Regions from separate parts of the Brachybacterium sp. AOP43-C2-M15 genome, predicted to be linked through region 1. Evidence: predicted binding sites of a transcription regulator. Region 1 holds the regulator's gene; each other region holds the start of a gene.
The links. Region 1 encodes HrcA, which represses chaperone genes, less so after heat shock. Its sites were predicted from a motif close to TTNGCACTCGNNNNNNNCGAGTGCNAA; they were not measured.
Positions count from the first base shown of each region.

Region 2: the regulator HrcA is predicted to act here: its motif matches at 1,773-1,799, upstream of groL (chaperonin GroEL).
Region 3: the regulator HrcA is predicted to act here: its motif matches at 7,511-7,537, upstream of groES (co-chaperone GroES).

Region 1 covers NZ_JBQSWB010000002.1:80,499-89,949, reverse strand. Annotated here, with positions in the region: gene ACT3SP_RS02375 (ABC transporter ATP-binding protein) at 1-588, opposite strand, end outside; gene ACT3SP_RS02370 (glycosyltransferase family 4 protein) at 585-1,706, opposite strand; gene ACT3SP_RS02365 (16S rRNA (uracil(1498)-N(3))-methyltransferase) at 1,777-2,565, opposite strand; gene dnaJ (molecular chaperone DnaJ) at 2,605-3,729, opposite strand; gene hrcA (heat-inducible transcriptional repressor HrcA) at 3,819-4,820, opposite strand; gene ACT3SP_RS02350 (DUF3097 domain-containing protein) at 4,960-5,841, shown strand; gene ACT3SP_RS02345 (DUF4870 domain-containing protein) at 6,031-6,768, shown strand; gene hemW (radical SAM family heme chaperone HemW) at 6,884-8,047, opposite strand; gene ACT3SP_RS02335 (MOSC domain-containing protein) at 8,052-8,795, opposite strand; gene lepA (translation elongation factor 4) at 8,792-9,451, opposite strand, start outside.
Region 2 covers NZ_JBQSWB010000009.1:103,874-113,324, reverse strand. Annotated here, with positions in the region: gene groL (chaperonin GroEL) at 1-1,587, opposite strand, end outside; gene ACT3SP_RS11585 (LytR C-terminal domain-containing protein) at 2,032-2,631, opposite strand; gene ACT3SP_RS11580 (DUF3263 domain-containing protein) at 2,693-3,121, opposite strand; gene ACT3SP_RS11575 (uracil-DNA glycosylase) at 3,217-3,894, shown strand; gene ACT3SP_RS11570 (hypothetical protein) at 3,920-4,570, opposite strand; gene treS (maltose alpha-D-glucosyltransferase) at 4,779-6,569, shown strand; gene ACT3SP_RS11560 (variant leucine-rich repeat-containing protein) at 6,709-7,890, shown strand; tRNA gene ACT3SP_RS11555 (tRNA-Thr) at 7,994-8,065, opposite strand; gene ACT3SP_RS11550 (thioredoxin domain-containing protein) at 8,158-8,982, opposite strand; gene ACT3SP_RS11545 (protein kinase domain-containing protein) at 9,119-9,451, opposite strand, start outside.
Region 3 covers NZ_JBQSWB010000009.1:217,651-227,101, forward strand. Annotated here, with positions in the region: gene ACT3SP_RS12055 (NADP-dependent oxidoreductase) at 1-90, opposite strand, end outside; gene ACT3SP_RS12060 (molybdopterin molybdotransferase MoeA) at 219-1,469, shown strand; gene ACT3SP_RS12065 (MoaD/ThiS family protein) at 1,527-1,808, opposite strand; gene moaA (GTP 3',8-cyclase MoaA) at 1,820-2,920, opposite strand; gene ACT3SP_RS12075 (molybdopterin molybdotransferase MoeA) at 3,198-4,490, shown strand; gene moaC (cyclic pyranopterin monophosphate synthase MoaC) at 4,487-5,029, shown strand; gene ACT3SP_RS12085 (MogA/MoaB family molybdenum cofactor biosynthesis protein) at 5,035-5,574, shown strand; gene ACT3SP_RS12090 (molybdenum cofactor biosynthesis protein MoaE) at 5,673-6,110, shown strand; gene ACT3SP_RS12095 (metallophosphoesterase family protein) at 6,151-7,005, shown strand; gene ACT3SP_RS12100 (hypothetical protein) at 7,007-7,177, opposite strand; gene groES (co-chaperone GroES) at 7,698-7,994, shown strand; gene groL (chaperonin GroEL) at 8,000-9,451, shown strand, end outside.

The DNA of each region.
Region 1 (9,451 bases):
GAACTCGCGGATGCGCCCCTTGGCGACCACGTCCAGCCCGACGGTGGGCTCGTCGAGGTAGAGCACCGGGGGCCGGTAGAGCATCGCGGCGACGATGTCCCCGCGCATGCGCTGTCCGAGGGAGAGGGAGCGCACCGGGGTGTCGAGGAACGGCCCCATGTCCAGCAGGTCCACGAAGCCCTCGAGCGAGCGGCGGTAGTCGGCGCGGTCCAGTCCGTACAGCCGCGAGATCAGCTCGAAGGACTCCCGCAGCGGCAGGTCGGTCCACAGCTGGGTGCGCTGGCCGAAGACGGCGCCGATGCTGCGGGCGTTCGCGCGACGGTCCTTCCAGGGCACGATGCCCTCGACCTCGACATGTCCCGAGGTGGGCACCAGGATGCCGGTGAGCATCTTGATCGTGGTGGACTTGCCGGCGCCGTTGGGACCGAGGTAGCCGACGATCTCGCCGTCGTCCAGCTCGAGGGAGACGTCGTCCACCGCGCGAGTGAGGACCGTGTCGGTGCTGAGGAACGAGCGGAGTCCGGAGAAGCGCCCCTCGACGCGTCGGGGCCTCGTGAACTCCTTGACGAGGTGCTCTGCGCGGATCATCGCGCGGAACCGGCGAAGCGGTCGATCGCGCCGCGCAGTGCCCGGACCGTGGTCTCGGCGGTCCGGTCCCAGGTGAAGGCCGCCGAGCGCTCGGAGCCCCGTTCCCGCATCCGTTCGAGCTCCGCCCTGTCGCCGAGCAGCGAGACGATCGCCCGTGAGAGACCGTCGACCCCGGGATCCGCGAACGCCGCCGCCCCGCCCAGCACCTCGGCCAGGGCGGAGTTGCGGTAGGTGAGCACGGGGGCGGAGGAAGCCATCGCCTCGAGCGGGCCGAGCCCGAAGCCCTCGTACTCGCTCGGGTACACGAACAGCTCGCAGTGCCGGTACCAGGCCGGCAGCTCCGCGTCCGGGATCCGGCCGGTGAGCAGTATCCGCTCGGGGACCGGGCTGGCGGCGCGCAGCGATCGGACGCGCTCGTCGCCCTCGACACCGATGAGCACCAGGTGCACGTCCTCCGGGATGGCGCCCGCGGTCGCGGCACGGGAGAACGCCTCGATCAGGTCGTCCAGACGCTTGCGGCGGTGAGCTCCGCCCACGTTGAGCAGAGAGGACGGGGGCGCGCCGGCCGGTGGGAGGGGCCCGGGCTCGCCCACGAGCCTCGGCGCGAGCGGGGTGACCACGACCGGGGACCGCGGGGCCCAGCGCTCGATGGCGTCCTCGCGGGTCGATTCCGAGACCGCGAGGACGACGTCGGCGACCGCGAGGGCGCGCAGGGTCTGCTCGCGCAGGTAAGCGCGGGTCTGCTCACCGTAGAACTGCGGGAAGCGCTCGAACATGTCGTCATGGACGGTGACGGCCTGGGGACGGGCGTGCCCGGGCGGGAGCATGAACGCCGGGCCGAGATGCACCTCGGGCGAGAGCTCGTCGAGAGCGGCCGGAAGCACCCGATCGGTCCAGGTGACCCCGGGTCGTCGCTCCGTCGCGGCAGGGAGATCCAACCGGTGGATCCTCGCCGACGCGGGGAGGTCGGCGAACTCCGGCACCTCCTGCTCCGCAGGCAGGAGGATGTCCAGCTCCACGTCGCCGCGGCCGGCGAGGGCGGCGCAGAGCCCGCCGATGTAGCTGATGAATCCCCCGAATCCGGGGCTGGCCACGAAGGCGTCGACACTGACTCGCATGGGCCAGGAGCCTTCCAGGGCCCCGTCGGCCGCACAAGCGGTTTCCCGAAATCTCCTCGGATCCGGCCGGTCAGCCCCAGCGGCCCACCATCGCGCTGAGCACGGCGAGGGCGGCGGGGCCCGCCGTCGAGGTGCGCAGCACCTCGGGGCCCAGCAGCACGCTGCGAGCCCCGGCCTCGCGCAGCGCGTCGAGCTCGGCGGGGTCGATGCCGCCCTCGGGGCCGACGATCACGACGATCTCCTCCAGCCCGTCCTCGCTCGCCGTGCGCAGCAGCGGGGCGAGGCTCATCAGGCCGACGGACTCCTGCTCATGCAGGACCAGCACGAGGCGTCCCTCGGCCGCACGGCCCTGCAGAGCCGTGACGAGCTGCGCCGTGGTGACCGGCTCGTCGACCTCCGGGATCCCGGGGCGGCGGCACTGCTTCACGGCGGCTCGCGCGGTCGCGGCCCACTTCGCCCGGCCCTTGCGCAGCTTCTCCCCGCGCCAGACGGACACCGAGCGCTGCGCGATCCACGGCACCACCCGGTCCACGCCCAGCTCCGTCGCCGACTCGATCGCCTGCTCGTCACGGCCACCGGTGGCCAGGGCCTGCACCAGGGTGAGGCGCGGCAGTCGCTGCACGGCCGGGGAGGGGTCGGCGAGCAGTCGCAGCTCCAGCGCCTCCTTGCGAGCACCGGTCACCTCGGCGAGGGCCTGACGCCCCGGGGCGTCGGTGAGCAGCACCTGCTCCCCCACCCCGATCCGTGCGACCTTCGCGGCGTGGCGCCCCTCCTCGCCGTCCAGGACGAGGCGATCGTCCGCGCGCGCCGCTCCCAGGGCGTCGTCGAGGATCAGGAAACCCGGTGGCGTCGTCGGCACGGCGCAGTCCCTCCCGTCAGGCTCGGAGATCGCGCGGGCTCAGAGGTCGCGCAGGCGCTCGCGCAGCTTCGCGAACGGTCCGCGCTGGCCCTTGCTGCGGCGGGTGGTCTCGTCCCCGCGCAGGGCGGCGAACTGCTCGAGCAGCTCACGCTCCTCCTCGCTGAGCGAGGCGGGGACGTCCACGTCGAGGACGACGCGGATGTCGCCGCGGCGCTCGCGGCGCAGCGGGGTGACGCCCAGCCCCTTGAGCGTGATCTCCTCGCCCGGCTGGGAGCCGGGGCGGATGTCGAGCTCCTGCTCTCCGTCGAAGGTCTCGAGCGGGATGGTCGCACCGAGGGCGGCAGTGGTCATGGGCACCGCGATGGTGGTCACGAGGTCGTCGCCGTGACGGTCGAACATCTCGTGGTCGGTGACGGTGAGCTCGACGAAGAGGTCGCCGGAGGGGCCGCCCGCCTCGCCGGTCTCCCCCTCGCCGCGCAGCTGGATGCGGGTGCCGTTCTCGACGCCGGAGGGGACTCGTACGGTGACGGTGCGCTCGGCGGCGGTGCGACCGTGGCCGGAGCACTGGGTGCACGGGCTCTCGATGACGTCACCGTGGCCCTCGCAGGTGGGGCACGGAGCCATGGTCACCATCTGGCCCAGCAGCGACTGGGCGACCCGCTGCACGTGGCCGGAGCCGTTGCAGGCGGTGCAGCGGCTGGGGCTGGTGCCGGGCTCGCAGCAGGAGCCCGAGCAGCGATCGCACAGCTCCGCCGTGCGGAAGGTGACCTTCTCCTCAGTGCCGAAGACGACGTCGCGCAGCTCGATCCGCACCCGGCGCAGCACGTCGCCGCCCCGGCGCTGGCGGGGCACGGGCCCCTGGGAGCGCCCGCGCATGCCGGAGGCACCGGCGAACATGTCGAAGATGTCGTTGAAGTCGAAGCCCGCTCCCCCACCGGGGAAGCCGCCCATGCCGGGGCCTCCGCCCATGTCGTACTGGCGGCGCTTGTCCGCGTGGGAGAGGGTCTCGTAGGCCTGGGAGACCCGCTTGAACTTCTCGGCGGCCTCCGGATCCGGGTTCACGTCCGGGTGCAGGGTGCGCGCGAGCTTGCGGTACGCCTTCTTGATCTCCTCGGTGGAGGCGTCGCGGGACACGCCGAGCAGGTCGTAGTAGTCGTCGTTCACAGGTGAGGGTTCCTTCGCGGAGAGGCGAGTTGCAGGAGTGCCGGGGCGGGGGCTGCGCGGGGTGGAGGACCGCACGGACCCGCGGCAGGCTACTCCAGGTAGCGGGAGACGTAGCGGGCGATGGCCTGGACGGTGGAGATCCCGGTGACGTAGTCCATGCGGCTGGGGCCGAGGATCGCGAGATGGGACCCCGCGCCGTAGCCGGCCCCGACCACCGCGGCCTGGTGGAGGGCGCGGTCATGGAGCTCGGAGCCGATGCGCACCTCCACCGCGCCCGGGGAGGCGTGCATCTCGGTGAACAGCCGCAGCAGGACGAGCTGCTCCTCGAGCACGTCCAGCAGCGGCTCGACGTCGCGGGCGAAGTCCTGGGCGGAGCGGGCGATGTTCGCCGTCCCGGCCATCATGATGCGGTCCTCGGCGCGGCTCGCGGCGAGGGCGACGAGGGCCTCGGCCACCTCGGCGACGGCGGGGCGCTCGGGCCGGGGCAGCGCCTCGAGGTACTCGGCGAGGGGGCCGGCGAGGTCGGTGACCTCGCGACCGGAGACCACCCGGTTCAGGTGGTCCCGCAGCCCGGCGTAGTGCTCGGCGGGCTTGCCGGCGCTGATCGGGACGGTGCGCTGGTCGACGCGGCCGGACTCGAGGATCAGCACCACCAGCAGCAGGGAGTCGGCGACCTTGACCAGCTCGACGTGGCGGATCCGGGCCTGGCGACGGGCCGGGTACTGGACCATCGCCACCTGCTGGGTGAGCTGGGCGAGCAGACGCACGGTGCGGGCCAGCAGCTCCTCGACGTCGCCGACGTCCTCGAGCAGGGCGCGGATCGCACGGCGCTCGGGGACAGAGAGGGGCTTCACCGTCGCCACGTGGTCGACGAAGGCACGGTAGCCCTTGTCGGTGGGGACGCGGCCGGCGGAGGTGTGGGGCTGATGGATCAGCCCCTCCTCCTCGAGCAGGGACATGTCGTTGCGCACGGTCGCGGCGGAGACGCCGAGCTCGTGCCGCTCCAGCAGCGACTTCGAGCCGACGGGCTCGCGGGTCGCGACGTAGTCCTCCACGATCGCACCGAGGATCTGGAGCTTGCGCGGGTCCATCTCGCTCACCTCCTGCGCTGCGTGCACCCCGGGCGGGGCCGGCCTCGGACATTGGCACTCCTCGGTGCCAAGTGCCAATCCTACGCGTCCCCGGCGTGCTGCGCGGGGAGGTGTTCGCCACGGGTGTACGGTGTCGCGCGTGCCTGCTGACTTCCCCGACCGGTACGGCCGTGACGTGCTCTCCTCCGGTCCACCCGCTCATCATCGCCGTCGACCCGCGGCCCGTGAGGTGCCCGCGCAGCGGGACCTGGTCGTCGAGGAGGCCGCGACCGGATTCACCGGCGCGGTGACCCGGGTCGAGAAGATCGCCGGCGAGCTCGTGGTCGAGCTCGAGGACGGCCGCGGGGTGCGCCGCACCTTCCCCCTGGGGCCCGGGTTCATGATCGACGGGAGGCCGGTGGTGCTGACCCGGGCGATCGCGCGGTCCGCCACGGCTCCGGCCCGCCGGCGCTCGGCCTCGGGCTCCGTCTACGTGCAGGGCGCGAAGGCACGCACCGCCCGCGCCTCCCGGATCTGGGTCGAGGGCACCCACGACGCGGAGTTGGTGCAGAAGGTGTGGGGTCATGACCTGCGCATCGAGGGCATCGTCGTCGAGCAGCTCGAGGGCGCCGACAATCTCGTCGAGCGCGTCCAGGAGTTCGGCCCCGCGCCCGGGCGTCGGCTGGGGATCCTCGTGGACCACCTGGTGACAGGGTCGAAGGAGTCGCGCATCGCGGCCGAGGTGCTCGCGCTGCCCGGCGCCCGCGGCAACGTCACCGTGCTCGGCCATCCGTACGTGGACGTGTGGCAGGCGGTCAAGCCCGCTCGGGTCGGGATCCGGCAGTGGCCGCACGTCCCCAAGGGCACCGACATCAAGGTCGGGACCCTCGCCGCGCTCGGCTGGCCGCACGCCGACAAGGCCGACATCGGACTGGGCTGGAAGCGGATCCTCGCCACCGTGCGCTCCTACGCCGACGTCGAGCCGACCCTCTCGGGCCGGATCGAGGAGCTCATCGACTTCGTGACCGTCGACCGGTCCTGATCCTGCCGGGTCCTGCCTGATCCAGCCGGGTCCTGGGACGGTCCCCTGGTCGAGTGACGGTCACGACTGGGGGTTATCCCCCGCTCGACGCGGCGGCTCACCGCGCAGACCGCCTCGGACCGCGGAACTAGGCTGGTCCCATCAGCAACGTCGTCGGCATCCGCGCCGACCGTCGAGGAAGAAGGAATCATGAGCCAGACTCCGCATCCGCACGATCCGTACGGCACCGAGCCCGGCCCCTCCGCCGAGCAGGGCGCCCCGACCTCGGATCCCGCTCTCCACCCGCACGATCCCTACGCCTACGACGCGAGCTCCGCCTCCGCGCCGTCGGCCCCCTCCCCGAACCCCGCGGCCGCGCCCTTCGCGGCCCAGCAGCCGCCGCAGCCGCAGCCGTCTCAGTCACAGCCGTCGCAGCAGCACACCTCGGCGCAGGCCGCGCCCCCGCACCCGGGCTCGGCTCCGGAGCCGTACGTCGCCGCCGGCGGCGAGCGTCCCGACGAGCCCGGCCCCGGTGCCAAGGGCGTGTACGAGGGCGCGCTGTCCGGACAGCCGATCAGCCGCTCCGACTCCCGCCTGTGGGCGATGTTCTCCCAGCTCGCCGTGGTCCTCGGGCACGTGGTCAGCTGGGGATTCCTCGGCTGGATCGGGCCGCTGGTGATCTTCCTGATGTACAAGGATCGCGACCGCTTCGTGCGCTTCCACGCCGCGGAGGCCCTGAACGGGGCGATCGCCGTGGTCATCGCGCAGGTGGTGCTGACCATCGCGATCGCGATCTTCGGCGTCGTGACCATCGGCTTCGGCTGGGCGCTGTTCCCGCTGGCCGGTCTGCCGGCCCTGCTGCAGCTGATCTTCTCGATCATCGGCGCCGTCAAGGCCAACCAGGGCGAGTACTGGAACTACCCGTTCAACATCCGCCTGGTGAAGTGAGCCGCGCCGCATGAGGTGAGCTCGCCCGCACCGACGAGCCCCGGGGTCATCACGATCCCGGGGCTCTCGCACGTCCGCCCTCCGGACCTCCCGCCGCTCGGTCGCGCCCGCTGGCTCAGGGCACCAGGTCCCGGATCACCGCGTCGGCGAGCAGGCGCCCGGAGCGGGTCAGCACGGCGCGGCCGCCCTCGAGTGCCACCGGGTCGAGATGACCTCGGTCGCGATGCACCTCGAGCAGGGACCGGCGGTCGGGCGGGACCACCTCGACGTCGAGACCGTCGGCGATCCGCAGCTCGAGCATGATCCGCTCGACCAGCCGGTCCTGGGGATCGACCTGCTCGGAGTCCGCCACCGGCGCCTCATCGGCCGCGATCATCCGGGCGTAGCGACTGGGGTGCTTGACGTTCCAGGCGCGCAGGCCGTCGCGGTGTCGGTGGGCGCCGGGTCCGATCCCCCACCAGTCCTCGCCGCGCCAGTAGGCGAGGTTGTGCCGTGAGCGGTGCTCGGGGGTCCGGGCCCAGTTGGAGACCTCGTACCAGGACAGTCCCGCCGCGGTGGCGAGGTCGTCGACGAGCTCGTACTTGTCGGCCATGTCGTCGGGGTCGGGCGCCTCGAGCTCGCCGCGGCGCAGCTGCCGGGCCATGGCCGTGTTGCCCTCGATGATCAGGGAATAGGCGGAGAGGTGATCGACCTCGCACGCGAGCGCGGCGCGCACGGAGGTCTCGACGTCGGCGAGGGTCTCCCCGGGCGTGCCGTAGATGAGATCGAGGCTGACCTGCAGGCCCGCCTCCTTCGCCCACTGCACGACCTGCGGGATGCGCTCGGGATCGTGGGTGCGGTCCAGGGTCGCGAGCACCGACGGGACGGCGGACTGCATGCCGATCGAGACCCGGGTGATCCCGCCGTCGGCGAGGCGCGAGAGCGAGGCACGGGTGACCGAGTCGGGGTTCGCCTCGGTGGTGACCTCGGCGTCCGCGGCGAGCGGGGTCAGGGAGCGCAGGTGGTCGAGCATCGCGACCAGGTCGTCGGCCGGCAGCAGGGTCGGGGTGCCGCCGCCGAAGAAGACGGTGGAGACCTGGGAGTACTCGTAGCCGGTGGCACGGTCCGCAGCCAGGGTCAGGTCCATCTCCGCCATCGCGTTGACGGGATACTCCGCCTGCGAGCCGCCGCCGCCGAGCTCGGTCGCGGTGTAGGTGTTGAAGTCGCAGTACCCGCAGCGCACAGCGCAGAACGGGACGTGGACGTAGACGGAGAGATCCCGTCCCACGGGGCCGGTCATGCGCTCACAGCCCCATGCCGAGCCCGAGTCCGCGCCCGGTCGAGATCAGGCGGTCGGGGAAGTCGCTGCTCTCCCCGGCCTTCTCGAGGGCGAGACGGGCGGGGCGCACGAGCGACTCGTAGAGCACGGTCCCGGAGTCCCGGGACCAGGCGAACAGAGCTCGGGCCTGTGCAGGGCTCAGGCCCCGGAATGCATCGCCGATGCTCACGCCGTGGTCCGGCCGGGCGAGCAGCTCGATCCGGTCGCCGGCGGAGGCCTTCCCTTCCACGAGCACGCGGAAGTAGGAGCCGGCGCGCCCCTCGGCGGTGAAGCGACGGCCCCAGCGGCGGTCGTCCATCCACGCCGCGAAGGTGCCGCAGGGGTTGCGCGGAGTGGTCGCCTCGAGCTCGGCGGTGCCGATCCGCCACCGCTCTCCGATGACGGTCTCGTCGGTGTCCTGGCCGACGGTGACGAGATTCTCGCCGAAGGCACCGTCGGGCAGGTCCTGCCCGCGCTCGGCGGCGAAGGCCTCGCGCACTTCGCGCGAATAGGCGTAGACGGCCTTGAAGAGACCGCCGTGGTGCTCGCGGTCCCCCTGGACGTCGCCCAGCACGCCGTGCGTGAGCAGACGGACCGGCCCGTCCACGGGCCGCTTGTCGATACCGCTCATGAGCCCGCTGGCGGGGACAGGGAAGAGCTGCGCCACGGTGCACACGGCACCGAGGCGGGCAGGTCCGGAGCGGTCCAGCTCGACGGGGAGGGCGCTCATTTCTTCTTCGCGTCCTTGGAGGTCTCGGCGGCGTCGGAGGAGAGCGCGGCGATGAAGGCCTCCTGGGGCACTTCGACCGAGCCGATGTTCTTCATCCGCTTCTTGCCCTCCTTCTGCTTCTCGAGCAGCTTGCGCTTGCGGGAGATGTCGCCGCCGTAGCACTTCGAGAGCACGTCCTTGCGCATCGCACGGATGTTCTCGCGCGCGATGATGCGCGAGCCGATGGCGGCCTGGATCGGGACCTCGAACTGCTGGCGCGGGATGAGGTTCTTCAGCTTCCCCGCCATCTCGACGCCGTAGGCGTAGGCCTTGTCGCGGTGCACGATGGCGCTGAAGGCGTCCACCGGCTCGCCCTGCAGCAGGATGTCGACCTTGACCAGGTCCGCGATCTGGGATCCGGAGACGTCGTAGTCCAGGGAGGCGTAGCCGCGGGTCTTCGACTTCAGCTGGTCGAAGAAGTCGAAGACGATCTCCGCCAGCGGGAGCGTGTAGCGCAGCTCGACCCGGTCCTCGCTGAGGTAGTCCATCCCGCCGAGGTTCCCGCGCTTGGACTGGCACAGCTCCATCACCGCACCGATGAACTCGCTCGGCACCAGGATGGTGGCCTTGGCGACCGGTTCGGAGATCTCGTGGACCTTCCCCTCGGGGAAGTCGGA
Region 2 (9,451 bases), on a different contig from region 1:
GGCCGGGGCCTTGGGCTCCGGCTTGTCGGCCACGACGGCCTCGGTGGTGAGGAACAGGCCCGCGATGGACGCGGCGTTCTGCAGCGCCGAGCGGGTGACCTTGACGGGATCGATGATGCCCGCGTCGAGCAGGTTCTCGTACTCGCCGGTCGCGGCGTTCAGGCCCTCGCCCACGGGGAGGTGGATGACCTTCTCCGCCACGACGCCGCCCTCGAGGCCGGCGTTGACCGCGATCTGCTTGAGCGGTGCCTGGATGGCGACCTTGACGATGCTCGCACCGGTGGACTCGTCACCGACGAGATCGAGCGAGTCGAAGGTGTCCTTGCCGGCCTGCAGCAGCGCGACGCCGCCACCGGCGACGACGCCCTCGTCCACGGCGGCCTTGGCGTTGCGCACGGCATCCTCGATGCGGTGCTTGCGCTCCTTGAGCTCGACCTCGGTCGCGGCACCGGCCTTGATGACGGCCACGCCGCCGGCCAGCTTCGCGAGACGCTCCTGGAGCTTCTCGCGGTCGTAGTCCGAGTCCGAGTTCTCGATCTCGGTGCGGATCTGGGAGACGCGACCGGCGATGCGATCGGCGTCGCCCGTGCCCTCGACGATGGTGGTCTCGTCCTTGGTGACGACGATCTTGCGCGCCTGGCCGAGCTGCTCGAGACCCGCGGTCTCCAGCTTGAGGCCGACCTCCTCGGAGATGACCTGGCCGCCGGTGAGGATAGCCATGTCCTCGAGCATCGCCTTGCGGCGGTCGCCGAAGCCGGGGGCCTTGACGGCCACGGACTTGAAGGAGCCCTTGAGCTTGTTGACCACGAGGACCGCGAGGGCCTCGCCCTCGATGTCCTCGGCGATGATCGCGAGCGGCTTGCCGGCCTGGATGACCTTCTCCAGCAGCGGCAGCAGGTCCTTGACGGAGGAGACCTTGGAGGACAGCAGGAGGATGTAGGGATCCTCGAGCACGGTCTCCTGGCGCTCGGCGTCGGTGACGAAGTAGGGCGAGATGTAGCCCTTGTCGAACCGCATGCCCTCGGTGAGCTCCAGCTCGAGGCCCATGGTGTTGGACTCCTCGACCGTGATCACGCCCTCCTTGCCGACCTTGTCGAGCGCCTCGGCGATGAGCTCGCCGATCGCCGGGTCAGCGGCGGAGATGCCTGCGGTGTGAGCGATCTGCTCCTTGGTCTCGATCTCCTTGGCCTGCGCGAGCAGGGTCTCGGAGACCGCGGCCACGGCCTTGTCGATGCCGCGCTTGAGCGCGATCGGGTTGGCGCCGGCGGCGACGTTGCGCAGGCCCTCCTTGACCAGGGCCTGGGCGAGGACGGTGGCGGTGGTGGTGCCGTCGCCCGCGATGTCGTCGGTCTTCTTGGCGACCTCCTTGACGAGCTCGGCGCCGATCTTCTCGTAGGGATCGTCGAGTTCGATCTCCTTGGCGATCGACACGCCGTCGTTGGTGATGGTGGGGGCGCCCCAGGACTTCTCGAGCACGACGTTGCGGCCCTTGGGGCCGAGGGTGACCTTGACGGCGTCGGCGAGCTGGTTCATTCCCCGCTCGAGGCCGCGCCGGGCCTCCTCGTCGTAAGAGATGAGCTTGGCCATTGTGGAATCTCTCCCGTGTGGTGTGGTGTCCACCCGACCCAGTGCCCGCGACGGACGAGAGCCGACGCCGTGTTCATGTCCCACGGCGCCGACCCCCTCACGGGGCCGGAATGTTCGCGGTCGGCGAGGCGGTGGCCGCCTGCCGATCCTGCGCCCGAGGGGCGAGAGCTCCGTCGCACGAGGCGCTGTCACTCTCGATCAACGAGTGCCAGAACATCATAAGCACTCTGGGGCGGAGAGTGCTAACTCTGCGCTCACGGCGGACACGGTGTCGCGGTCACGGGGGTCGCGGTCACGGGGTCGCGGTCACGACGCAGCACACGGCACCACGGACGACGCAGCGCGCGGCCCCGTGGCGGGATGCCGCGCGCTGCGTCCGGGATCGTGCCGGGTTGGGGCGTCCCGGCGCGCCGGACGTCCGCCCGGCGGGCCGCTCAGCCCCGCTCAGCCCTCGCCGTCGTCCTCGCCCTGGTCGCCGTCGCCGGGCTCGGTGACGGCCACGAAGGTGACGGCGGCGTCGTACTCGTCGCTCTGTCGCGCCTCCCCGGCGCCCACCTGCTCCGCGAGGGCCTGCGCGGTGTCCGCATCGTCCTCGGCGCGGTAGAACACCACCGGCTCCTGCTGGGGGTTGTCCGCGGTGGAGACGCTGACGTCCTCCCAGCCCTCGCCCTCGAGGGTGTCGCGCCAGGTGCCGGCCAGCCCGTTGATGCCACCGGCGTTGACCACCAGGACAGGGGTGGACAGATCCGGCTCCGCGGCCGGCTCCTCCTCGGCCTCGCCCTCGTCCTCCTCGGTGGCCTCCTCGGAGGACTCGCTCTCCGCGGCGGTGGTGGGGTCCTCGGCGCGGTCGTCGCCGTTGCCGCCCATCCCGCCGATGACGAAGAGGAGCACCACCAGAAGCACCGCGGCGGCGCCGATGATGATGATGTACAGCAGGTTCTCCCGCCAGAACGGCAGCTCGGCGCGATGGGCGCCGTGGAAGGACACGGAGTCCGCCTCGTCGTCGAATCGGTCCGGGGGGTAGGGATACTGGGAATCAGCCACGGCCCCATTAAACCTGCTCCACCGGATCAGGGGGTGGAGCACACGCCCTGGACGGCGGCGCTCAGGCGACCCGATGGGTGTCGTCGGCGGCCGAGGGACCGTCCTCGGAGGTGCGCCGGGCGCGCAGCCGATGGACGACGGAGGGGGCCGCGCGCAGCGCCGCGGGGTCGTCGAGCAGCGTGTTGAGCCGCACGTAGTAGGCGACCTTGGAGAGGCCGATCTCCTCGCGGATCGCCCGCTCCTTGGTGCCGACGTAGCGGAAGGTGCGCCCCTCGAGCGCGAGGATCCGGCGGTCGCGATCGCTCAGCGCTCCCTGCGGTCCGGGCAGTGACGGATCGGACACCGCCGCGGGAGTGTCGCCCTCGGTCAGCGGCTCCGTCGGGCGCTCCGCCCCTCGTCCTGCGCGGTCCGGGCCGTCCTGCCCGTCGACCGCGTCCTGCCCGGGGACCTGAGGGTCGCGGGTGGCGCGGAGGGCGGGGTCGGAGTGCATGCCCCGAGCGTACGGCGCGGCAGCGGGCGGAGCTCCGCGGCACGCCGGGCCCGCGCGCGACGGCCCGCGCGCGATGGCGATGGGAGACTGCCGGCATGCCGACGCCGCTCTCGCAGACCATCGCCGCCGACTGGGCCCAGGCCCTCGCTCCCGTCGAGGACCGGGTCCACGAGATCGGGGGCTTCCTGCGCACCGAGGTGGAGGCCGGGCGGGGCTACCTGCCCGCCGGCGCGAGGGTGCTGCGTGCCTTCGACCGGCCGATGTCCGAGGTGAAGGTGCTGATCGTCGGCCAGGACCCCTACCCCACCCCCGGCCACCCGATCGGATTGTCCTTCGCCGTGGAGCGGGACGTGCGGCCGCTTCCCCGCTCGCTGACGAACATCTACACCGAGCTCGAGTCGGATCTGGGGATCCCGCGCGCCGCCCACGGCGACCTCTCCGCCTGGCAGGACCAGGGGGTGCTGCTGCTGAACCGGGTGCTCACCGTCACCCCCGGCGCCCCGGCCTCGCATCGTCGGCGCGGCTGGGAGGAGGTCACCGGCCGCGCCCTGCAGGCGCTGGTCGCGCGCGGCGGTCCTCTGGTGGCGATCCTGTGGGGCCGCGACGCGCAGTCGCTGATCCCGATGCTGGGCGAGGTGCCGCACATCGCCAGCCCGCATCCCAGCCCGCTGTCGGCCTCCCGCGGGTTCTTCGGCTCCCGTCCGTTCTCCCGCGCGAACGCGCTGCTCGAGCAGCAGGGGGCGGCACCGATCGACTGGCGCGTCCCGGGCTGAGCCCGCCGCCGCGGCCCTGCGGAGCTCAGCCCTCGACCCAGGTCCAGCTGTCCAGGATCGCCCGGATCTGCGGGGACAGCTCGGACGCCCCGTGCGTCTCCGCGACGATCTGGACCACCTCGTCGCCCGCGTCGGCGCAGTACATCTCCCCCACCACGTCCTCACCGTCGTGGGTGCCCAGGGCGCGATGCGCCGGGAGCTCCCGCCCGCCCACGGTGACCTCGTCCAGCTCCTGCGGATCGTCGGACTCGTCCCAGCTGAAGCCGATCCAGGTCGCCTGGGTGCGGCAGGTGACCACCGCATGGAACTCCGAGTCGAAGGAGTAGACGGTCAGGCTGTTGGTCGCGAGCTCGTCGAAGTCCTCGGGGTCGATGTCGACATCGGCCACCTCGGCCACCCCGTCGCTGTCCTGGAGGATCTCGCCGTCGCTGAGGTCGAACCAGGTGGCGGGATAGGCGAAGGTGAAGTGCTCGTGCTCGATCGTCCTCGTCTCCGCGACGTCGGCGGTCTCCTCGGTCTCCTCGGCGCCGCCCGAGGATCCCCCGCGGACCACGAGATGGACCACGCCGCCGGTGACGGCGAGGAAGGCGAGCGCCAGCAGCATGAGCACGCAGGCGATCGCGATCCAGAAGCCGGTCCGCGGGCGCTGCGGCGGCGGAGGCGTGGGCGGGGGCAAGGGCGGTGGCGTGCCGGCGCCCGGCGGTGCGCCACCCGGTCCCGCGAACGGCTGTCCCATGATTCCCCTCGCCCCTCGGTCGAGCTCCCTCGGTCTGCGTCCGCGATCCGCCGACGGCGCCGTCCGCGGAGCACCCCGCCATCGTACGGACGCCACTACTGTGGTGCCACGACGAGCGCCCCGTCACCGACTCCCCGTGGAGGACCCGATGCCCCTCAACGCCGCGCAGTTCACTCCGCAGGGACCGGGGGTCGACTACGACCCCCACTGGTACCGCAAGGCGGTCTTCTACGAGGTGCTGGTCCGCGCCTTCGCCGACGGCAACGGCGACGGCACCGGGGACTTCACCGGCCTCATCGAGAGGCTCGACTACCTGCAGTGGCTGGGCATCGACTGCCTGTGGCTGCCGCCCTTCTTCGCCTCGCCGCTGCGCGACGGCGGCTACGACATCTCCGACTACGAGGCGGTGCTGCCCGAGTTCGGCTCGATCACCGACTTCGAGCGCCTGGTCTCCGAGGCGCACCGGCGCGGGATCCGGGTGATCATCGACCTGCCGCTGAACCACACCTCGGACAAGCACCCCTGGTTCCTCGAGTCCCGCTCGGACCCGGAGGGCCCCTACGGAGACTTCTTCGTGTGGTCGGACACCGACGAGAAGTACTCCGAGGCCCGGATCATCTTCGTGGACACCGAGGAGTCCAACTGGAGCTTCGACCCGGTGCGTCGGCAGTTCTACTGGCACCGCTTCTTCTCCCACCAGCCCGATCTGAACTTCGAGAACCCGAAGGTCCGCGAGGCCATGTTCGAGGTGGTGCGGTTCTGGATGGACAAGGGCATCGACGGCTTCCGGGCCGATGCGATCCCCTACCTGTTCGAGGAGGAGGGCACCGACGGCGAGAACCTCCCCGCCACCCATGACTTCCTCGCGGAGCTGCGCGCCTTCGTGGACGCGCGCTGGCCGGGCCGGGTGATCGTCGCCGAGGCGAACCAGTGGCCGGCCGACGTGGTGGAGTACTTCGGCACCGAGGAGCGGCCCGAGTGCCACATGTGCTTCCACTTCCCGGTGATGCCGCGGCTGTTCTACGCCCTGCGGGAGGGCAGCGCCCGCCAGATCGTCGAGATCCTGGAGGACACCCCGGAGATCCCCTCCGGCGCGCAGTGGGGCACGTTCCTGCGCAACCACGACGAGCTGACCCTCGAGATGGTCAGCGGCGAGGACCGCTCGGCGATGCTGGGCTGGTACGCGCCGGATTCGCGGATGCGGGCGAACGTGGGCATCCGTCGGCGCCTCGCGCCGCTGCTGGACAACTCCCGCGGCGAGCTGGAGATCATCCACGCCCTGCTGCTGTCCCTGCCCGGCTCGCCGTTCCTCTACTACGGCGACGAGATCGCGATGGGCGACAACATCTGGCTCGACGACCGCGACGCGGTGCGCACGCCGATGCAGTGGACCCCGGACCGCAACGCCGGGTTCAGCGAGATCACCGACCCCGGGAAGCTGTACCTGCCGGTCATCCAGTCGCTGGTCTACCACTACGCCACCACCAACGTGGAGGCGCACATGGCGCACTCGAGCTCTCTGCTGCACTTCGTGCGCTGGATGCTCGCGGTGCGGAAGGAGCACGAGGCCTTCGGCATGGGCGCCTATCGCAACGTGCCGACGGACTCGGACCGGGCACTGGCCTTCACCCGCACCTATGACGGCGCCGAGCACGGGGAGGAGGCGGAGTTCCACGCCGAGACGCTGCTGTGCGTGTTCAACCTCTCCGCCCAGCCGGTGACGGCCACCCTGGATCTGGGCGGGCTGGCCCGGCGCACGGTGCGCGACCTGTTCGGCGGCCACGAGTTCCCCGCCGTCGGCGAGGACGGCACGCTGACCGTCACGCTCGGGACGCACGGCTACTACTGGCTCAAGGTCCGGCCGCTGCACCCCGACGGCGAGCCGATGACGGTCACCACCGCGCTGCCGGTGATCGCGGAGGACCCCGCGGGCTCCTGAGCGCAGGAGCGTCGCGCCGTGCGGGTGCGGCGAGCGGATGTGCCATCCTCGGGGGTCGACGCACCGCCCGCGTCCGACGCGCGGGCGGCCGGTCACCGAGCGCGCGTGACCGACCACGAGGCCACGAAGGGAGAGCGCGGTGAGAGAGCCCCGTTCGACGGCGCAGGAGGCCGAGGATCCGAGCACCGACCCGGACCGCCTCCTCGAGCTCGCCCGGAAGCATCCCCAGCTGCACCGGCTGCTCGTGCTGAACCCCTCGACGCCCGAGGTGGCGCGCCAGTGGATCCTGGCCACCGACCCCTGGGCCAAGCGGGCCTACGAGGACAGCCGGGAGGCGCGGCCCGAGGACGCCGCAGCCGACGGGGCGGGAGTCGAGGACGCCGGGGTCGAGGAGCCGACCGCGGCCATGGACCCGGTGCCCGAGGATCCTGCCCCGAACCGCACCCCTCCCCCGGCGCCCCCACCCGCGCCCATGCCCGACGACCCCGACCTCGTCTCCGCCTGGGGCGAGTTCCCCGACGACGTGGTCTGGGGCGGGGCCGGCACCACCTCCGAGGACAGCCCGACCGCACCCGCGCGCACCGCGCCCGTGCGCGTCTCCGAGGAGGCCGGGGTGGTGCCGCTGGGTCCCGTGCCGTCGGCCGCCTCCTCGGCGGCGTCCCCTGCTCCCGCGGCCGCCGCGGGCGAGAGCTCCGCCGCCGGGCCCCCGGCCCGGCCCCACGACCCCGAGGAGGGGGACGGCTCCGGGCCCTCCCGCCGGGCCTGGTTCGCCTGCGGCGGATGTCTGGTGCTCGCCCTGCTGCTGGTGCTCGTGATGGCCCTGGTGGGCCGCGCCTGGCTCACCGGCGACGAGGAGGCCCAGGACGACGGCGCGACCACGTCCGCCGAGGCCGCCCCCAGCGAGGAGCCGACCGAGGAGACCGCCGAGGACGAGACGACGGAGGAGACCACGAGCGCGGATCCGGTCTCGCCCGCCCCTGACGATGCGCAGGAGATGACCGAGCTGTCCTCCCCCACCGGCAACATCGTCTGCCGGCTCGACGAGGACTCGGCGACCTGCTCGCTCGAGCAGCAGGACTACGCCCAGAACGATCTCGAGGACTGCGGGGACGACACCTTCTCGATCGCCGTCGCCGAGCAGGACGCCGCTCCCGACTGCGGCACCTCCGCCCTCAGCGACTCCGCCGAGACCCTCGACTACGGCGAGAGCGCGACGAACGGCGAGATGGCCTGCACGAGCCGCTCCGACGGAATGACCTGCTGGAACATCATGACCGGCAAGGGGTTCACGGTGAGCCGCTCGAGCTACGAGACGTTCTGACCCCTCGGGCCGACGGTCGGGAGCCGGGAGCCGGGAGTCGGGAGTCGGGAGGAGCCGACCCCGACGTGACCCGGGGACCGCAGGCGCGGTCAGGGGCGAGGAGAGCTGGAGACGAGATTCGAACTCGCAACCGCCTGTTTACAAGACAGGTGCGCTACCGTTGCGCCACTCCAGCGGGAGGGACCGGCCGACGGATCGACCGGTCCCGGAGAGTGTAGTGGGAGAGCGCGGGCCCGGGCGCGCCCTTTCCGTGCGCGGCGCGGGGACTCAGCCCTCGCCGCCGTCGGAGGCGCCGCCGCCGTCGGACGGAGCGGCCTCGCCGCCCGCCGCCAGCACGGCCTCGCGCAGCTGCCCCGGCTGGGACCACTGCTGCGAGTCGAGCGTGGTGCCGTCGATCTCCACGTACGGCGTGCCGCCGCCGGTCTCCGACCCGTAGGGATCGGCGACCTGCCGCACCCACGGCTGGTAGGTCTTCTCGCCGATGCAGGACTGCACCTCGTCCGAGGCGCCGGCCTCCTGCGCATAGGCCCAGATCTGGTCGTCGTCCAGGCCCGCGCTGCCCTCGGCCGGCTGGTTGGCGAACATGAGCTGCTGGAAGGGGATGACGTTGTCGGGGTCGTCGTCCCAGACGCACACGAGCGCGTTCGCCGCACGGGAGGAGTAGTCGCCCGTGGTCGAGGCGGAGTCCAGGCCGCGTCGGGGCACGAAGTTCACGGTCGCCTCCTCCTCGGCGACCATCTGCTCGATGTCATCGCCGTTGAGCTCCTCGAACTGGCCGCAGAAGGGGCAGATGAAATCCAGATGGATCTCGAGCACCGGCTTGCCGGAGTCCTCGGGGGCGCCGACGGACAGGTACGGCTGCTCCTCGCTCATGCCCTCCGGGACCGCGACGGGACCCTCCGGCTGCACCGCGCGGTAGATCAGGAACCCGAGCCCGGTGGCGAGCACCAGGGCGACCACGGTGATCGCGGCGATCACGACGGTGCGCACGGTGCGCTGGCGCTTCAGCTCGGCCTGACGCTGCTTGCGCAGGGCCTCCCGCTGCGCTTCGCGGCGCTCCTGCGCTGACTTGGACGAACCGGACGCGGCCATGGATTCTCCTCGCCCCGATCAGGGGCTGCGGTGGGCGACAAGGTCGATGAGAGCTTAACGGTCGGCGGCTGGGAGCCAGGGGACGGGATGGGGCACCTCACGCGGCGGCGATGCGGGCCCTCGGGGACGGGCGCGCTCAGCGCCGCCAGAGCGCGATGTCGTCGAGCCGGGGTCCGCTCGGGAAGGGGAAGTAGTCCACCATCCCCTCCCGGGCCAGCAGAGTGAAGACCACGGCGCCGAGCAGCAGCAGGAGCAGCCCCAGCACCACCGCCCCCCAGACCATGTCCGGGGCCGCGGCGTCGAGCATCCTGTGCGCGCCGTTGCGGGTGGTGCGGCTGCCCAGACCCACCCAGGTGATCAGCAGCGTGATCGCCATCGCGAGGCCGAAGGCGGCGGCATCGGGCGGCGCGGAGCCCTGCAGCAGCGTCCACCCCGCGTCGAAGGCGATGCCCACCAGCAGACCGAGGAT
Region 3 (9,451 bases), on a different contig from region 1:
CTCGCCCTCGGCGGGCTCGGGGCGCGGGGAGTCGGTGTGGAGGGTCAGGACGTCGGGGCCGCCGAAGCGGTCGAAGAGGATCTCGCGCATGTCTCCATGATGCACCCCGACGCAGACCTTCGGCGGAGCGGTCGTCCCGCCGGGTGCGGACCGGGCGTGGGATCATCGAGGCGATGCCCGCCCCGTGCTCGGGGCGGGGGATGCCGGCGAGGAGGACGATGAGCACGCACCCCGACCCGTGGTGGTGGAGGGAGCTGGTCGCCCGCGAGATCCGCCTCGTCCCCCCGGTGCTCGAGGTGCCGGTGCGCGCGGCGGCAGGTCGCCTGCTGGGTGCGGCGGTGCGCAGTCCGGAGGACGCCCCTGCGCTCGCGGTCTCGGCGATGGACGGCTTCGCGGTGCGGCGCGAGGATCTCGTCGCCGATGCCCCGACCCGTCTCCCGGTCGCGATGGACGTGCCCGCCCGCGCCGGTGCGGTGCCCGCGCTCGCCGCGGGAACGGCTGCCCGCATCATGACCGGCGCCCCCCTGCCCGTCGGCGCCGACCTGGTCGTCGAGGTGGAGGCCACCGATGCCGAGCCGCGTGGCCCGGTCCCCGCGGAGGTCGTGCTCGCGCCCGGTGCCCTGCCGACCCGTCGGCGCCACGTGCGCGATCGCGGGGAGGAGGTCGCCCGCGGCGACCTGCTGGCGCAGGCGGGGGACCGGGTGGGCGCGGGCCTGGTCGGGCTCGCCTGCACCCTGGGCCTGGAGACCCTCCCCGTGCTCGGCGCGCCGCGGGTGGGGATCGTCGCCACGGGGGACGAGCTGGTGGGCTCCGCGGCGGGCAGGGCAGGCGGCGACGGCGTGCCCGGGGCGGTGCGCGAGTCGAACGGGCGGATGCTCGCCGCGGCGCTCGAGGCCGAGGGCTGTGCCGTGGAGGTCCTCCGCAGCGGGGACGATCCCGCCCAGCTGGAGGAGGTGCTCGACGAGGCCGCCGCCGACGCGGACCTCGTGCTCACCACCGGGGGCATCGGACACGGCGCCTACGACGTGGTCAAGGAGCTGCTGGGCCCGCACGGGAGGGACAGCTCGCGCTTCGCCCACCTCGCACTGCGCCCCGGCGGGCCGCAGGGGCTGGGGGTCCTCGGCGGCGGTGCTCCCGGCGGCAGGGTCCCCGTCGTCCACCTGCCCGGCACGCCCGTCGGTGCGCTGGTCGGCCTGCATCTCTTCGTCCGGCCCCTGCTGCCGGGCGCCGATGCCGCCCCGCGGCGGATGCTCCTGGAGGACCCACGCGGCCGCATCGAGCGCAGCCGTTCCCGGGACGGTCTCGTCGTCGAGCCGGCGCGCACCGCGCTCGGCCCCGACGGCTCCGTCCGTGCCGCCCTCCTGGACGGGCGCCGCCTCGCCCCCTACGGACGGGCGGACCTCCTGGTGCTGGGCGGCCGGGCCGCGGGGACCGAGCAGCCGGGCACGGCGCTCGTGGTGCCCCTGTGACGGGGCAGGTGTTCGCGGCGCTCTCGCACGGCGGCGTCGCGCCGAGCGCGCCTCGGCTCAGCCCCCCGCGAAGGGCGGCAGCACGTCCACGCGGTCGCCCTCGGTCAGCACCCGGTCGTGCTCGGTGCAGGCGACGGCGTTGACCAGCAGGCTCGAGCGGTCGATCACGCGGGCCGCCTCCGCGGAGGCGCCGCCGCGCAGCTGATCGACCGCCGCGCCGAGGGTGGCGGCGCGCACGGTGGCGGTGTCGGCCCCGTAGGCCGCCGCGGCCCCCGCGAACAGGTGCACCTCGATCCGGGGCACGGTGCTCGACCCCTGGGGGCGGTCGATGTCGGTCATCCCGTCCTCCCTCAGCCGCCGATGGCGCTCATCGGTCGCTCGGGCTGCACGAAGTCCCCGCGATCCATGCCGTGGCCGGCCTTCTTGCCCCACTGGGCGGCGCGCCAGATCTCGGCGATCGCCTCGTCGTCGGCCCCCGAGCGCAGCGCGCCGCGCAGGTCCGTCTCCTCCCGGGAGAACAGACAGGTGCGCACGCGCCCCTCGGCCGTCAGGCGCGTGCGGCGGCAGTCCGCGCAGAAGGGCCGGGTGACCGAGGCGATGATCCCCACCCGGCCGCGATGGCGGCCGGTGGCGCGGTCGGCGACCTCGAACAGCTCGGCCGGTGCGCCGTCGCGGGCCTCGGCCACCGGGGTCAGCACCATGCGGTCGCGGAGCATCTCGTGGACGTCCCCGGCGGTGATCATCGTGCCGCGCTCCCAGAGGTGGTCGGCGTCCAGCGGCATCTGCTCGATCACCCGCAGCTGGAGGCCCCGCTCCAGGCACCAGTCCAGCAGGTCGGGCAGCTCATGGTCGTTGACGCCCGGCAGCAGCACCGCGTTGACCTTGATCGGGTCCAGGCCCGCCGCCAGGGCGCCGTCGACGCCGGCCAGCACCCGATGCAGGAGCGGTCGCCGGCTGAGCCGTTCGAAGGTCTCGGAGACCACCGTGTCCAGGGAGACGTTGATCCGGTCCAGCCCTGCCGCGCGCAGCGGCGCCGCACGATGGTCCAGGCCGATCGCGTTGGTGGTCAGGGAGATGTCCGGGCGCGGCTCGAGGGCGGCGACGCCGGCGATGATCTCCTCGAGATCCGGGCGGGTCAGCGGCTCCCCGCCGGTGAAGCGCACCTGCTCGATGCCCAGCTTCTCCACCCCGATGCGCACCAGGCGCACCACCTCGTCCACGCTCAGCAGCTGATCCTTCCCCAGGAAGGTCAGCCCCGAGGCGGGCATGCAGTAGGTGCAGCGCAGATTGCAGAAGTCGGTGAGGGACAGGCGCAGGTCGGTCGCCTCGCGGCCGAAGCGGTCGGCGAGGGCGGGCGTGAGGGGACGATCCGAGGTGTCCGGGAGCGCGGTCGCCGTCTCGTCGGTCCTGCGCGGCGTCGGCATCCCCAGGGAGATGCGGCGCGATGCCATCTGCTCACCTTCTTCCGCTGCGACCCGGTCGGGACCGGGGTGCCCCCAGGATAGGCGCGCGCCGACGGTGGTGGCGCGGTCCATGGCCGTCAGCGACCGATCGGTCCCTCGGCGGCGCCGGCGCCGTGCTCCCTCGACGTGCGGCGCGCCATACTGGGGAGGCGCCGGAACCGGGGCGCAGGAGCAGCCGACCGGCTCGATGACAGCCGACCGGCTCGATGACAGCCGACCGGCTCGATGAGAGCGGACCAGCACGGCGGACAGGAGCGAGTGCGAGATGTCGGGAGCCCAGCGGATCCCCCTGACCGAGCACGTGGCGGACGCCGTCGCGCTGCTCGGCGCCGTGCGGCGCAGCGAGCCGGTGCCCCTGGACGGGCGGGCCGTCGGACGAGCGGCCGTCGCCGAGCTGCGCGCTCGCGTGGACGTGCCCGGGCACGACAACTCGCAGATGGACGGCTTCGCGGTCGCCGCAGCGGATCTCGCCGGGGACGGCGAGCCGGTGACGCTGCCGCGCGGGGAGCTGATCGCCGCGGGGGACGCCCCCTCCGCCCTCCTCCGCGGGACCGCGCGTCCGATCATGACCGGAGCCCCGATCCCGGACGGCGCGGAGCTGGTGATCCCGGTCGAGGAGAGCGCCCAGGGACGATTCGACGCCTCCGATGCCGAGCGCGGCGCGGGGGGCGCCGAGGACGGCGCAGCGGCCCGGACCGTCACCCTCACCCCGGTCTCCGCCGCGGCCGGGAGATTCGTGCGCACCCGCGGCTCGGACACTCGGCACGGCGACACCGTGCTGCGCGAGGGTCGTCGGCTCACCCCGGCGCGGATCGCCCATCTGGCGGCCTGCGGCGTGCGGGAGGTCGAGGTCGAGGCGCCGCTGCGCACGATCGTGCTGTCCACCGGCTCCGAGGTCCGCGCCCCGGCGGAAGCGGCCCCGGATCCCGGCGCCCTCTTCGACGCCAACGGACCGGGACTGGCCGCAGCGCTCACCGAGGCGGGTGCCGAGGTGTCGCACGTCGGCGCCGTGCCGGACGACGCCGACGCCCTGCTCGAAACCCTGCGCGCCCAGATCCTCGCCCAGGACGCCGACCTCGTCGTCACCAGCGGCGGGGTGAGCATGGGAGCGCTCGAGGTGGTGCGCCGTGCCGCCGAGGGTGACGGCGTGACCCTCGCCTTCCCGACGATCGCCCTGCAGCCCGGCGGCCCGCAGGGGATCGGCACGGTGGAGGTCGAGGGGCGACGGGTCCCCTGGCTCGCCTTCCCCGGCAACCCGGTCTCCGCCCTGCTCAGCTGCGAGCTGATCGCCCGCCCCGCGCTCGGGGCACCCGCCCGGCGGCGCCTGCGCCTGCCCCTGCAGCTGGAGGGCGAGGAGACCTCGCCGCCGACCCTCGAGCAGTACCGCCGGGCACGGGTGCTGCCCTCGGGACGTGTGCGCCTGGTGGGCGGGCCCTCCTCGCATCTGATCGGCGGATACGCCGCCGCCGATGCCCTGGCGATCGTCCCGATCGGTACGGGGTCCGTGCAGGACGGCGACGTGCTCGAGACACTGCTGATCCCCGGAGGAGACTCATGAACGACGCCGCGGACGACGCCCCCGGCGGGCTGTCCCATGTGCGGGCCGACGGCTCCGCCCACATGGTCGACGTCACCGACAAGCCCGTCACCGCCCGTGAGGCGAGTGCCCGCGCGGTGCTGCGCACCCGGCCCGACGTCATCGACCGCATCGCGAGCGGCGACCTGCCCAAGGGGGAGGCGCTGGCCACCGCCAGGATCGCCGGGATCATGGGCGCCAAGCGCACCCCCGAGCTGATCCCTCTGTGCCACCCGCTGCCCCTCAGCGGGGTCGAGCTCGACCTCGACGCCCGGGAGGACCGCGTCGAGATCACCGCGCGGGTGCGCACCACCGGGGTCACGGGCGTCGAGATGGAGGCGCTGACCGCCGCCGCCGTCGCCGCGCTGACCGTGTACGACATGATCAAGGCCGTCGACCATCTGGCGAGCATCGAGGGCATCGAGGTGCTCGCGAAGTCCGGCGGCAGGAGCGGCGACTGGCGCCGCGACGACCAGCACGATCACGACCACGATCACGACCAGGGGGAGGAGCCGCGGTGAAGGAGATGCCCGCACGGCGCACCGATGCGGACTGCACGGCGCGCGAGGAGGGAGCCGCGCCTCCCGCCCTCGTCGGGTCCGCACGGGTGGTCATCGCCTCGACCCGCGCGGCCGACGGCACCTACGAGGACCGCACCGGGCCGCTCCTGGTCCAGTGGCTGCGGACGCGAGGTCTCGATCCGGTGGAGCGGCACGTGGTCGCCGACGGCCCCGAGGTCGGCCGGGCGCTCGCCGCCGCGGTCGACGAGGAGATCGACGTCGTGATCAGCTCCGGGGGCACCGGCATCGGCCCCACCGACGTCACCCCCGAGCAGACCGCCCCGCTGATCGAGCGCGCGATGCCCGGCGTGCTCGAGGCGGTCCGCCGTCTCGGCGCCGAGAAGGCCCCCACCGCCCTGCTCAGCCGCGGGGTCGCCGGCATGGCAGGGCGGAGCTTCGTGGTGAACCTGCCCGGCTCCCGCGGCGGCGTGCGGGACGGGATCGCGGTGCTCGATCCGATCCTCGACCATCTTCTGGACCAGCGCGACGGAGGGGACCACGCATGAGCCCGAAGGCAGGGACGGCGGGGACCGCGGCAGGCACGTCGGCGGGGACCACGGCCGGGACGGCGGCCGGGACCCTGCGAGTGGCCGGCGACCCCGGCATGGGGTCCGTGGCGGACCGCGTGCGGGGCGCCGACATCACCGAGGCGCCGCTGGACCTCGCGGCGACGATCCGAGCGGTCTCCGATCCGCGCTGCGGCGCCGTGGTCACCTTCGACGGCGTGGTCCGCGATCACGACGGCGGCCGCGGGGTGGAGCGGCTCGAGTACACGGCGCACCCGTCGGCCCAGGAGGCGATCACCGCAGTGGCCCGCGAGATCGCCGAGGGTTTCCCGGACACCCTGGTCGCCGTCGCGCACCGCCACGGTCCGCTGGGGATCGGCGACTCGGCGCTGGTCTGCGCCGTCGCCGCCCCGCACCGCAAGCAGGCCTTCGCGGCCTGCGACGAGCTCGTGGACACCGTCAAGCGGCGGGTGCCGATCTGGAAGCACCAGGTCTTCGAGGGCGGGGACTCCGAATGGGTCGGTGCGCTGGGCTGAGCGTCACCTCCCGGCCATCTCGGGTGACTACGGTGCTCCCATGCGCATCCTCCACCTGAGCGACACCCATCTGTTCGGCGATCCCGCCGCCCGCCACTACGACCGCATTGACACCGCCGCCGCGCTGCGCGGACTGCTCGCGCGCCTCGAGGGCCTGGACGCGATCGACGCCGTCGTCCACACCGGGGACGCCTCCGAGGACGGCACCGCCGAGAGCTATCGGCTCCTGCACGAGATCCTCGACCCCTTCGCGGCGGAGCTCGGTGCGCCGCTGGTGGTGGTCATGGGAAATCATGACGTCTCGGCCGTCTACTCGGAGAGCATCGCCCCCGGCCAGCGGACCGCGGCCCGGCAGGACCGGGTGGTGTCCCTGCCCGGCGGGGACCGGGTGGTGGTGCTCGACTCGAGCGTCCCCGGTGCCGGCTACGGGCATCTCGAGCCCGATCAGCTGCGCTGGCTGCGCGAGGTGCTGGCAGCGCCTGCGGCCGGCGAGACCGTGCTCGCGATCCACCATCCGCCGCTGGTCGGTGCGACCGCGCTGCTGCGCGGTCTGGACCTGGACGGCCTCGACGCGCTGGCCGCGGAGCTGGCGGGGTCCTCGGTGCGGATCGTCCTCGCCGGGCACTACCACCACGAGATGAGCGGGGCGATCGGAGGCGTCCCGGTGCACGTCGCCCCCGGCGTCACCAACGTCGTCGACCCGCTCGGCGCGGGCGCCGACGAGCAGGCGCTCGCCCTGTCCGGGGTGAGCGTGGTCGAGATCGACGAGGGAGCGCCGCGCGTGGTCAGCTCCGTGCTCCCGAACGCCGGGGACGCCCTGGAGGACATCGGGCGGCCCGTCTATCGCTTCGATCCCGCGCAGGTCGCCCGGATCCTCGAGGTCGCCGGGCGGTGACTCAGCGCCCGAGGCCGACCGGGCCGATCCCCTGGCTGTGGCGGGAGCGCATGATGGCGGCATGATCCGCGCCGCGACGGAGCTCCGGGGACGAGCTCCGCTCGACGTCCTGGCCCTGCAGGCGGTCGGCAAGGCCGGAGAGCGCGCGGTTGACGGTGCGGAAGAACTGCATGGGGGATCCCCTTCGGCTCGGAGAGACGTGATCGGCCGGAGCCCTGGATCGCAGGAGCGGCGGCGTCATCGATACCTCTTTTGTACCGTGCGCGCATGGACGGCGGAATCCTCCGGCATGCACAAGTTGCCAGGTTCACAAGAAGTGTGTGACCTGGGGCGCTCGGGGCCGACCGCGGAGGAGGTGCGCCGTGCTCGAGCGGGTGCCGACGGCCCCGTTCCTGCTCGAGGCGGGCGCGGCGCCCGGGGGTCTCGGTGGGGTGAGAGGGGGGAGCCCCCGGGGGCGTCACCCCGGCCCGGGGCGCGGATCGCCGGGGTCGTCGCCGCCCCCGATTTAGCACTCGTCTTGCATGAGTGCCAGCGGAGGTCCTAGAGTTGGCGCCGTTGGCAGTCGACGGCCGAGAGTGCCAGAGACTGCCGCAGAGGGATCTTCCCCGGTCGGCACCGCGACGACGATCGGGAACGGATCCCACCACCCAAGAACTCAAGCAGAGTCAACTCTTCATGAAGGAGTGAGCCGCATGTCGGTCTCCATCAAGCCCCTCGAGGATCGTGTCGTCGTCAAGCCGCTCGAGGCCGAGCAGACCACGGCCTCCGGTCTGGTCATCCCGGACACCGCGAAGGAGAAGCCCCAGGAGGGCGAGGTCGTCGCCGTCGGCGCCGGCCGTTTCGACGACAAGGGCGAGCGCGTCCCCATGGACGTCACGGTCGGTGACAAGGTCGTCTTCTCGAAGTACGGCGGCACCGAGCTGAAGTACGGCAACGAGGAGTTCCTCGTCCTGGGCGCTCGCGACATCCTCGCGATCATCGAGGCCTGAGCCCTATGGCGAAGGAGATCCTGTACAACGAGGAGGCGCGTCGCGCCCTCGAGCGGGGCGTCGACAAGCTCGCGAACACCGTCAAGGTGACGCTCGGCCCCAAGGGCCGCAACGTCGTCCTCGACAAGAAGTGGGGCGCCCCCACCATCACCAACGACGGCGTGACCATCGCCCGTGAGATCGAGCTCGAGGATCCGTACGAGAACCTCGGCGCGCAGCTCACCAAGGAGGTCGCGACCAAGACCAACGACGTGGCCGGCGACGGCACCACCACCGCCACCGTCCTCGCCCAGGCCATCGTGCACGAGGGCCTGCGCAACGTCGCCTCCGGCGCGGCGCCGTCCGCGCTGAAGCGCGGCATCGAGAAGGCCGTGGACGCCCTCTCCGAGAAGCTCGGCGAGATCGCCACCCCGGTCGACGGCAAGGCGCAGATCGCCTCGGTCGCCTCGGTGTCCAGCCAGGACCGCGAGATCGGCGATCTGCTCGCCGAGGCCTTCGACAAGGTCGGCAAGGACGGCGTCATCACCGTGGAGGAGTCCTCCACCACGGCGATGGAGCTGGACTTCACCGAGGGCATGCAGTTCGACAAGGGCTACATCTCCCCGCACTTCGTCACCGACGCGGACCGCCAGGAGACCGTCCTCGAGGACGCGCAGGTGCTGCTGCACCAGGGCAAGATCTCGGCCGTGGCCGACATCCTCCCGCTGCTGGAGAAGGTCGTCGAGGGCGGCAAGCCGCTGTTCGTGATCGCCGAGGACGTCGACGGCGAGGCCCTGTCCACGCTGGTCGTCAACAAGATCCGCGGCACCTTCAAGGGCGCTGCCGTCAAGGCTCCCGCGTTCGGCGATCGCCGCAAGGCGATGCTGCAGGACATCGCGGTGCTCACCGGTGCGCAGGTCGTCACCTCCGACCTCGGTCTGGACCTCAAGACCGTCGGCGCCGAGGTGCTCGGCCACGCGGGCCGCGTCGTCATCACCAAGGACTCCACCACCATCGTGGGCGGCGCCGGTGACGATCAGGCCGTGACCGACCGCGTCGCGCAGATCCGCGGCGAGATCGAGAACACCGACTCGGACTGGGATCGCGAGAAGCTCCAGGAGCGCCTCGCGAAGCTGGCCGGCGGCGTGTCCGTGATCAAGGTCGGGGCTCACACCGAGGTGGAGCTCAAGGAGAAGAAGATGCGCATCGAGGACGCGGTCTCCGCGACCCGCGCTGCCATCGAGGAGGGCATCGTGGCCGGTGGCGGCAGCGCCATCGTCCAGGCGTCCTCGATCCTCGAGGGAGACCTCGGGCTCTCCGGTGACGAGGCCGTCGGCGTGCGCGCCGTGGCACGGGCGGTCGTCGAGCCGCTGCGCTGGATCGCCGAGAACGCCGGCCTCGAGGGCTTCGTCGTGGTCGAGAAGGTCAAGGAGGCTCAGGTCGGCACCGGCCTGAACGCCGCGACCGGCGAGTACGTC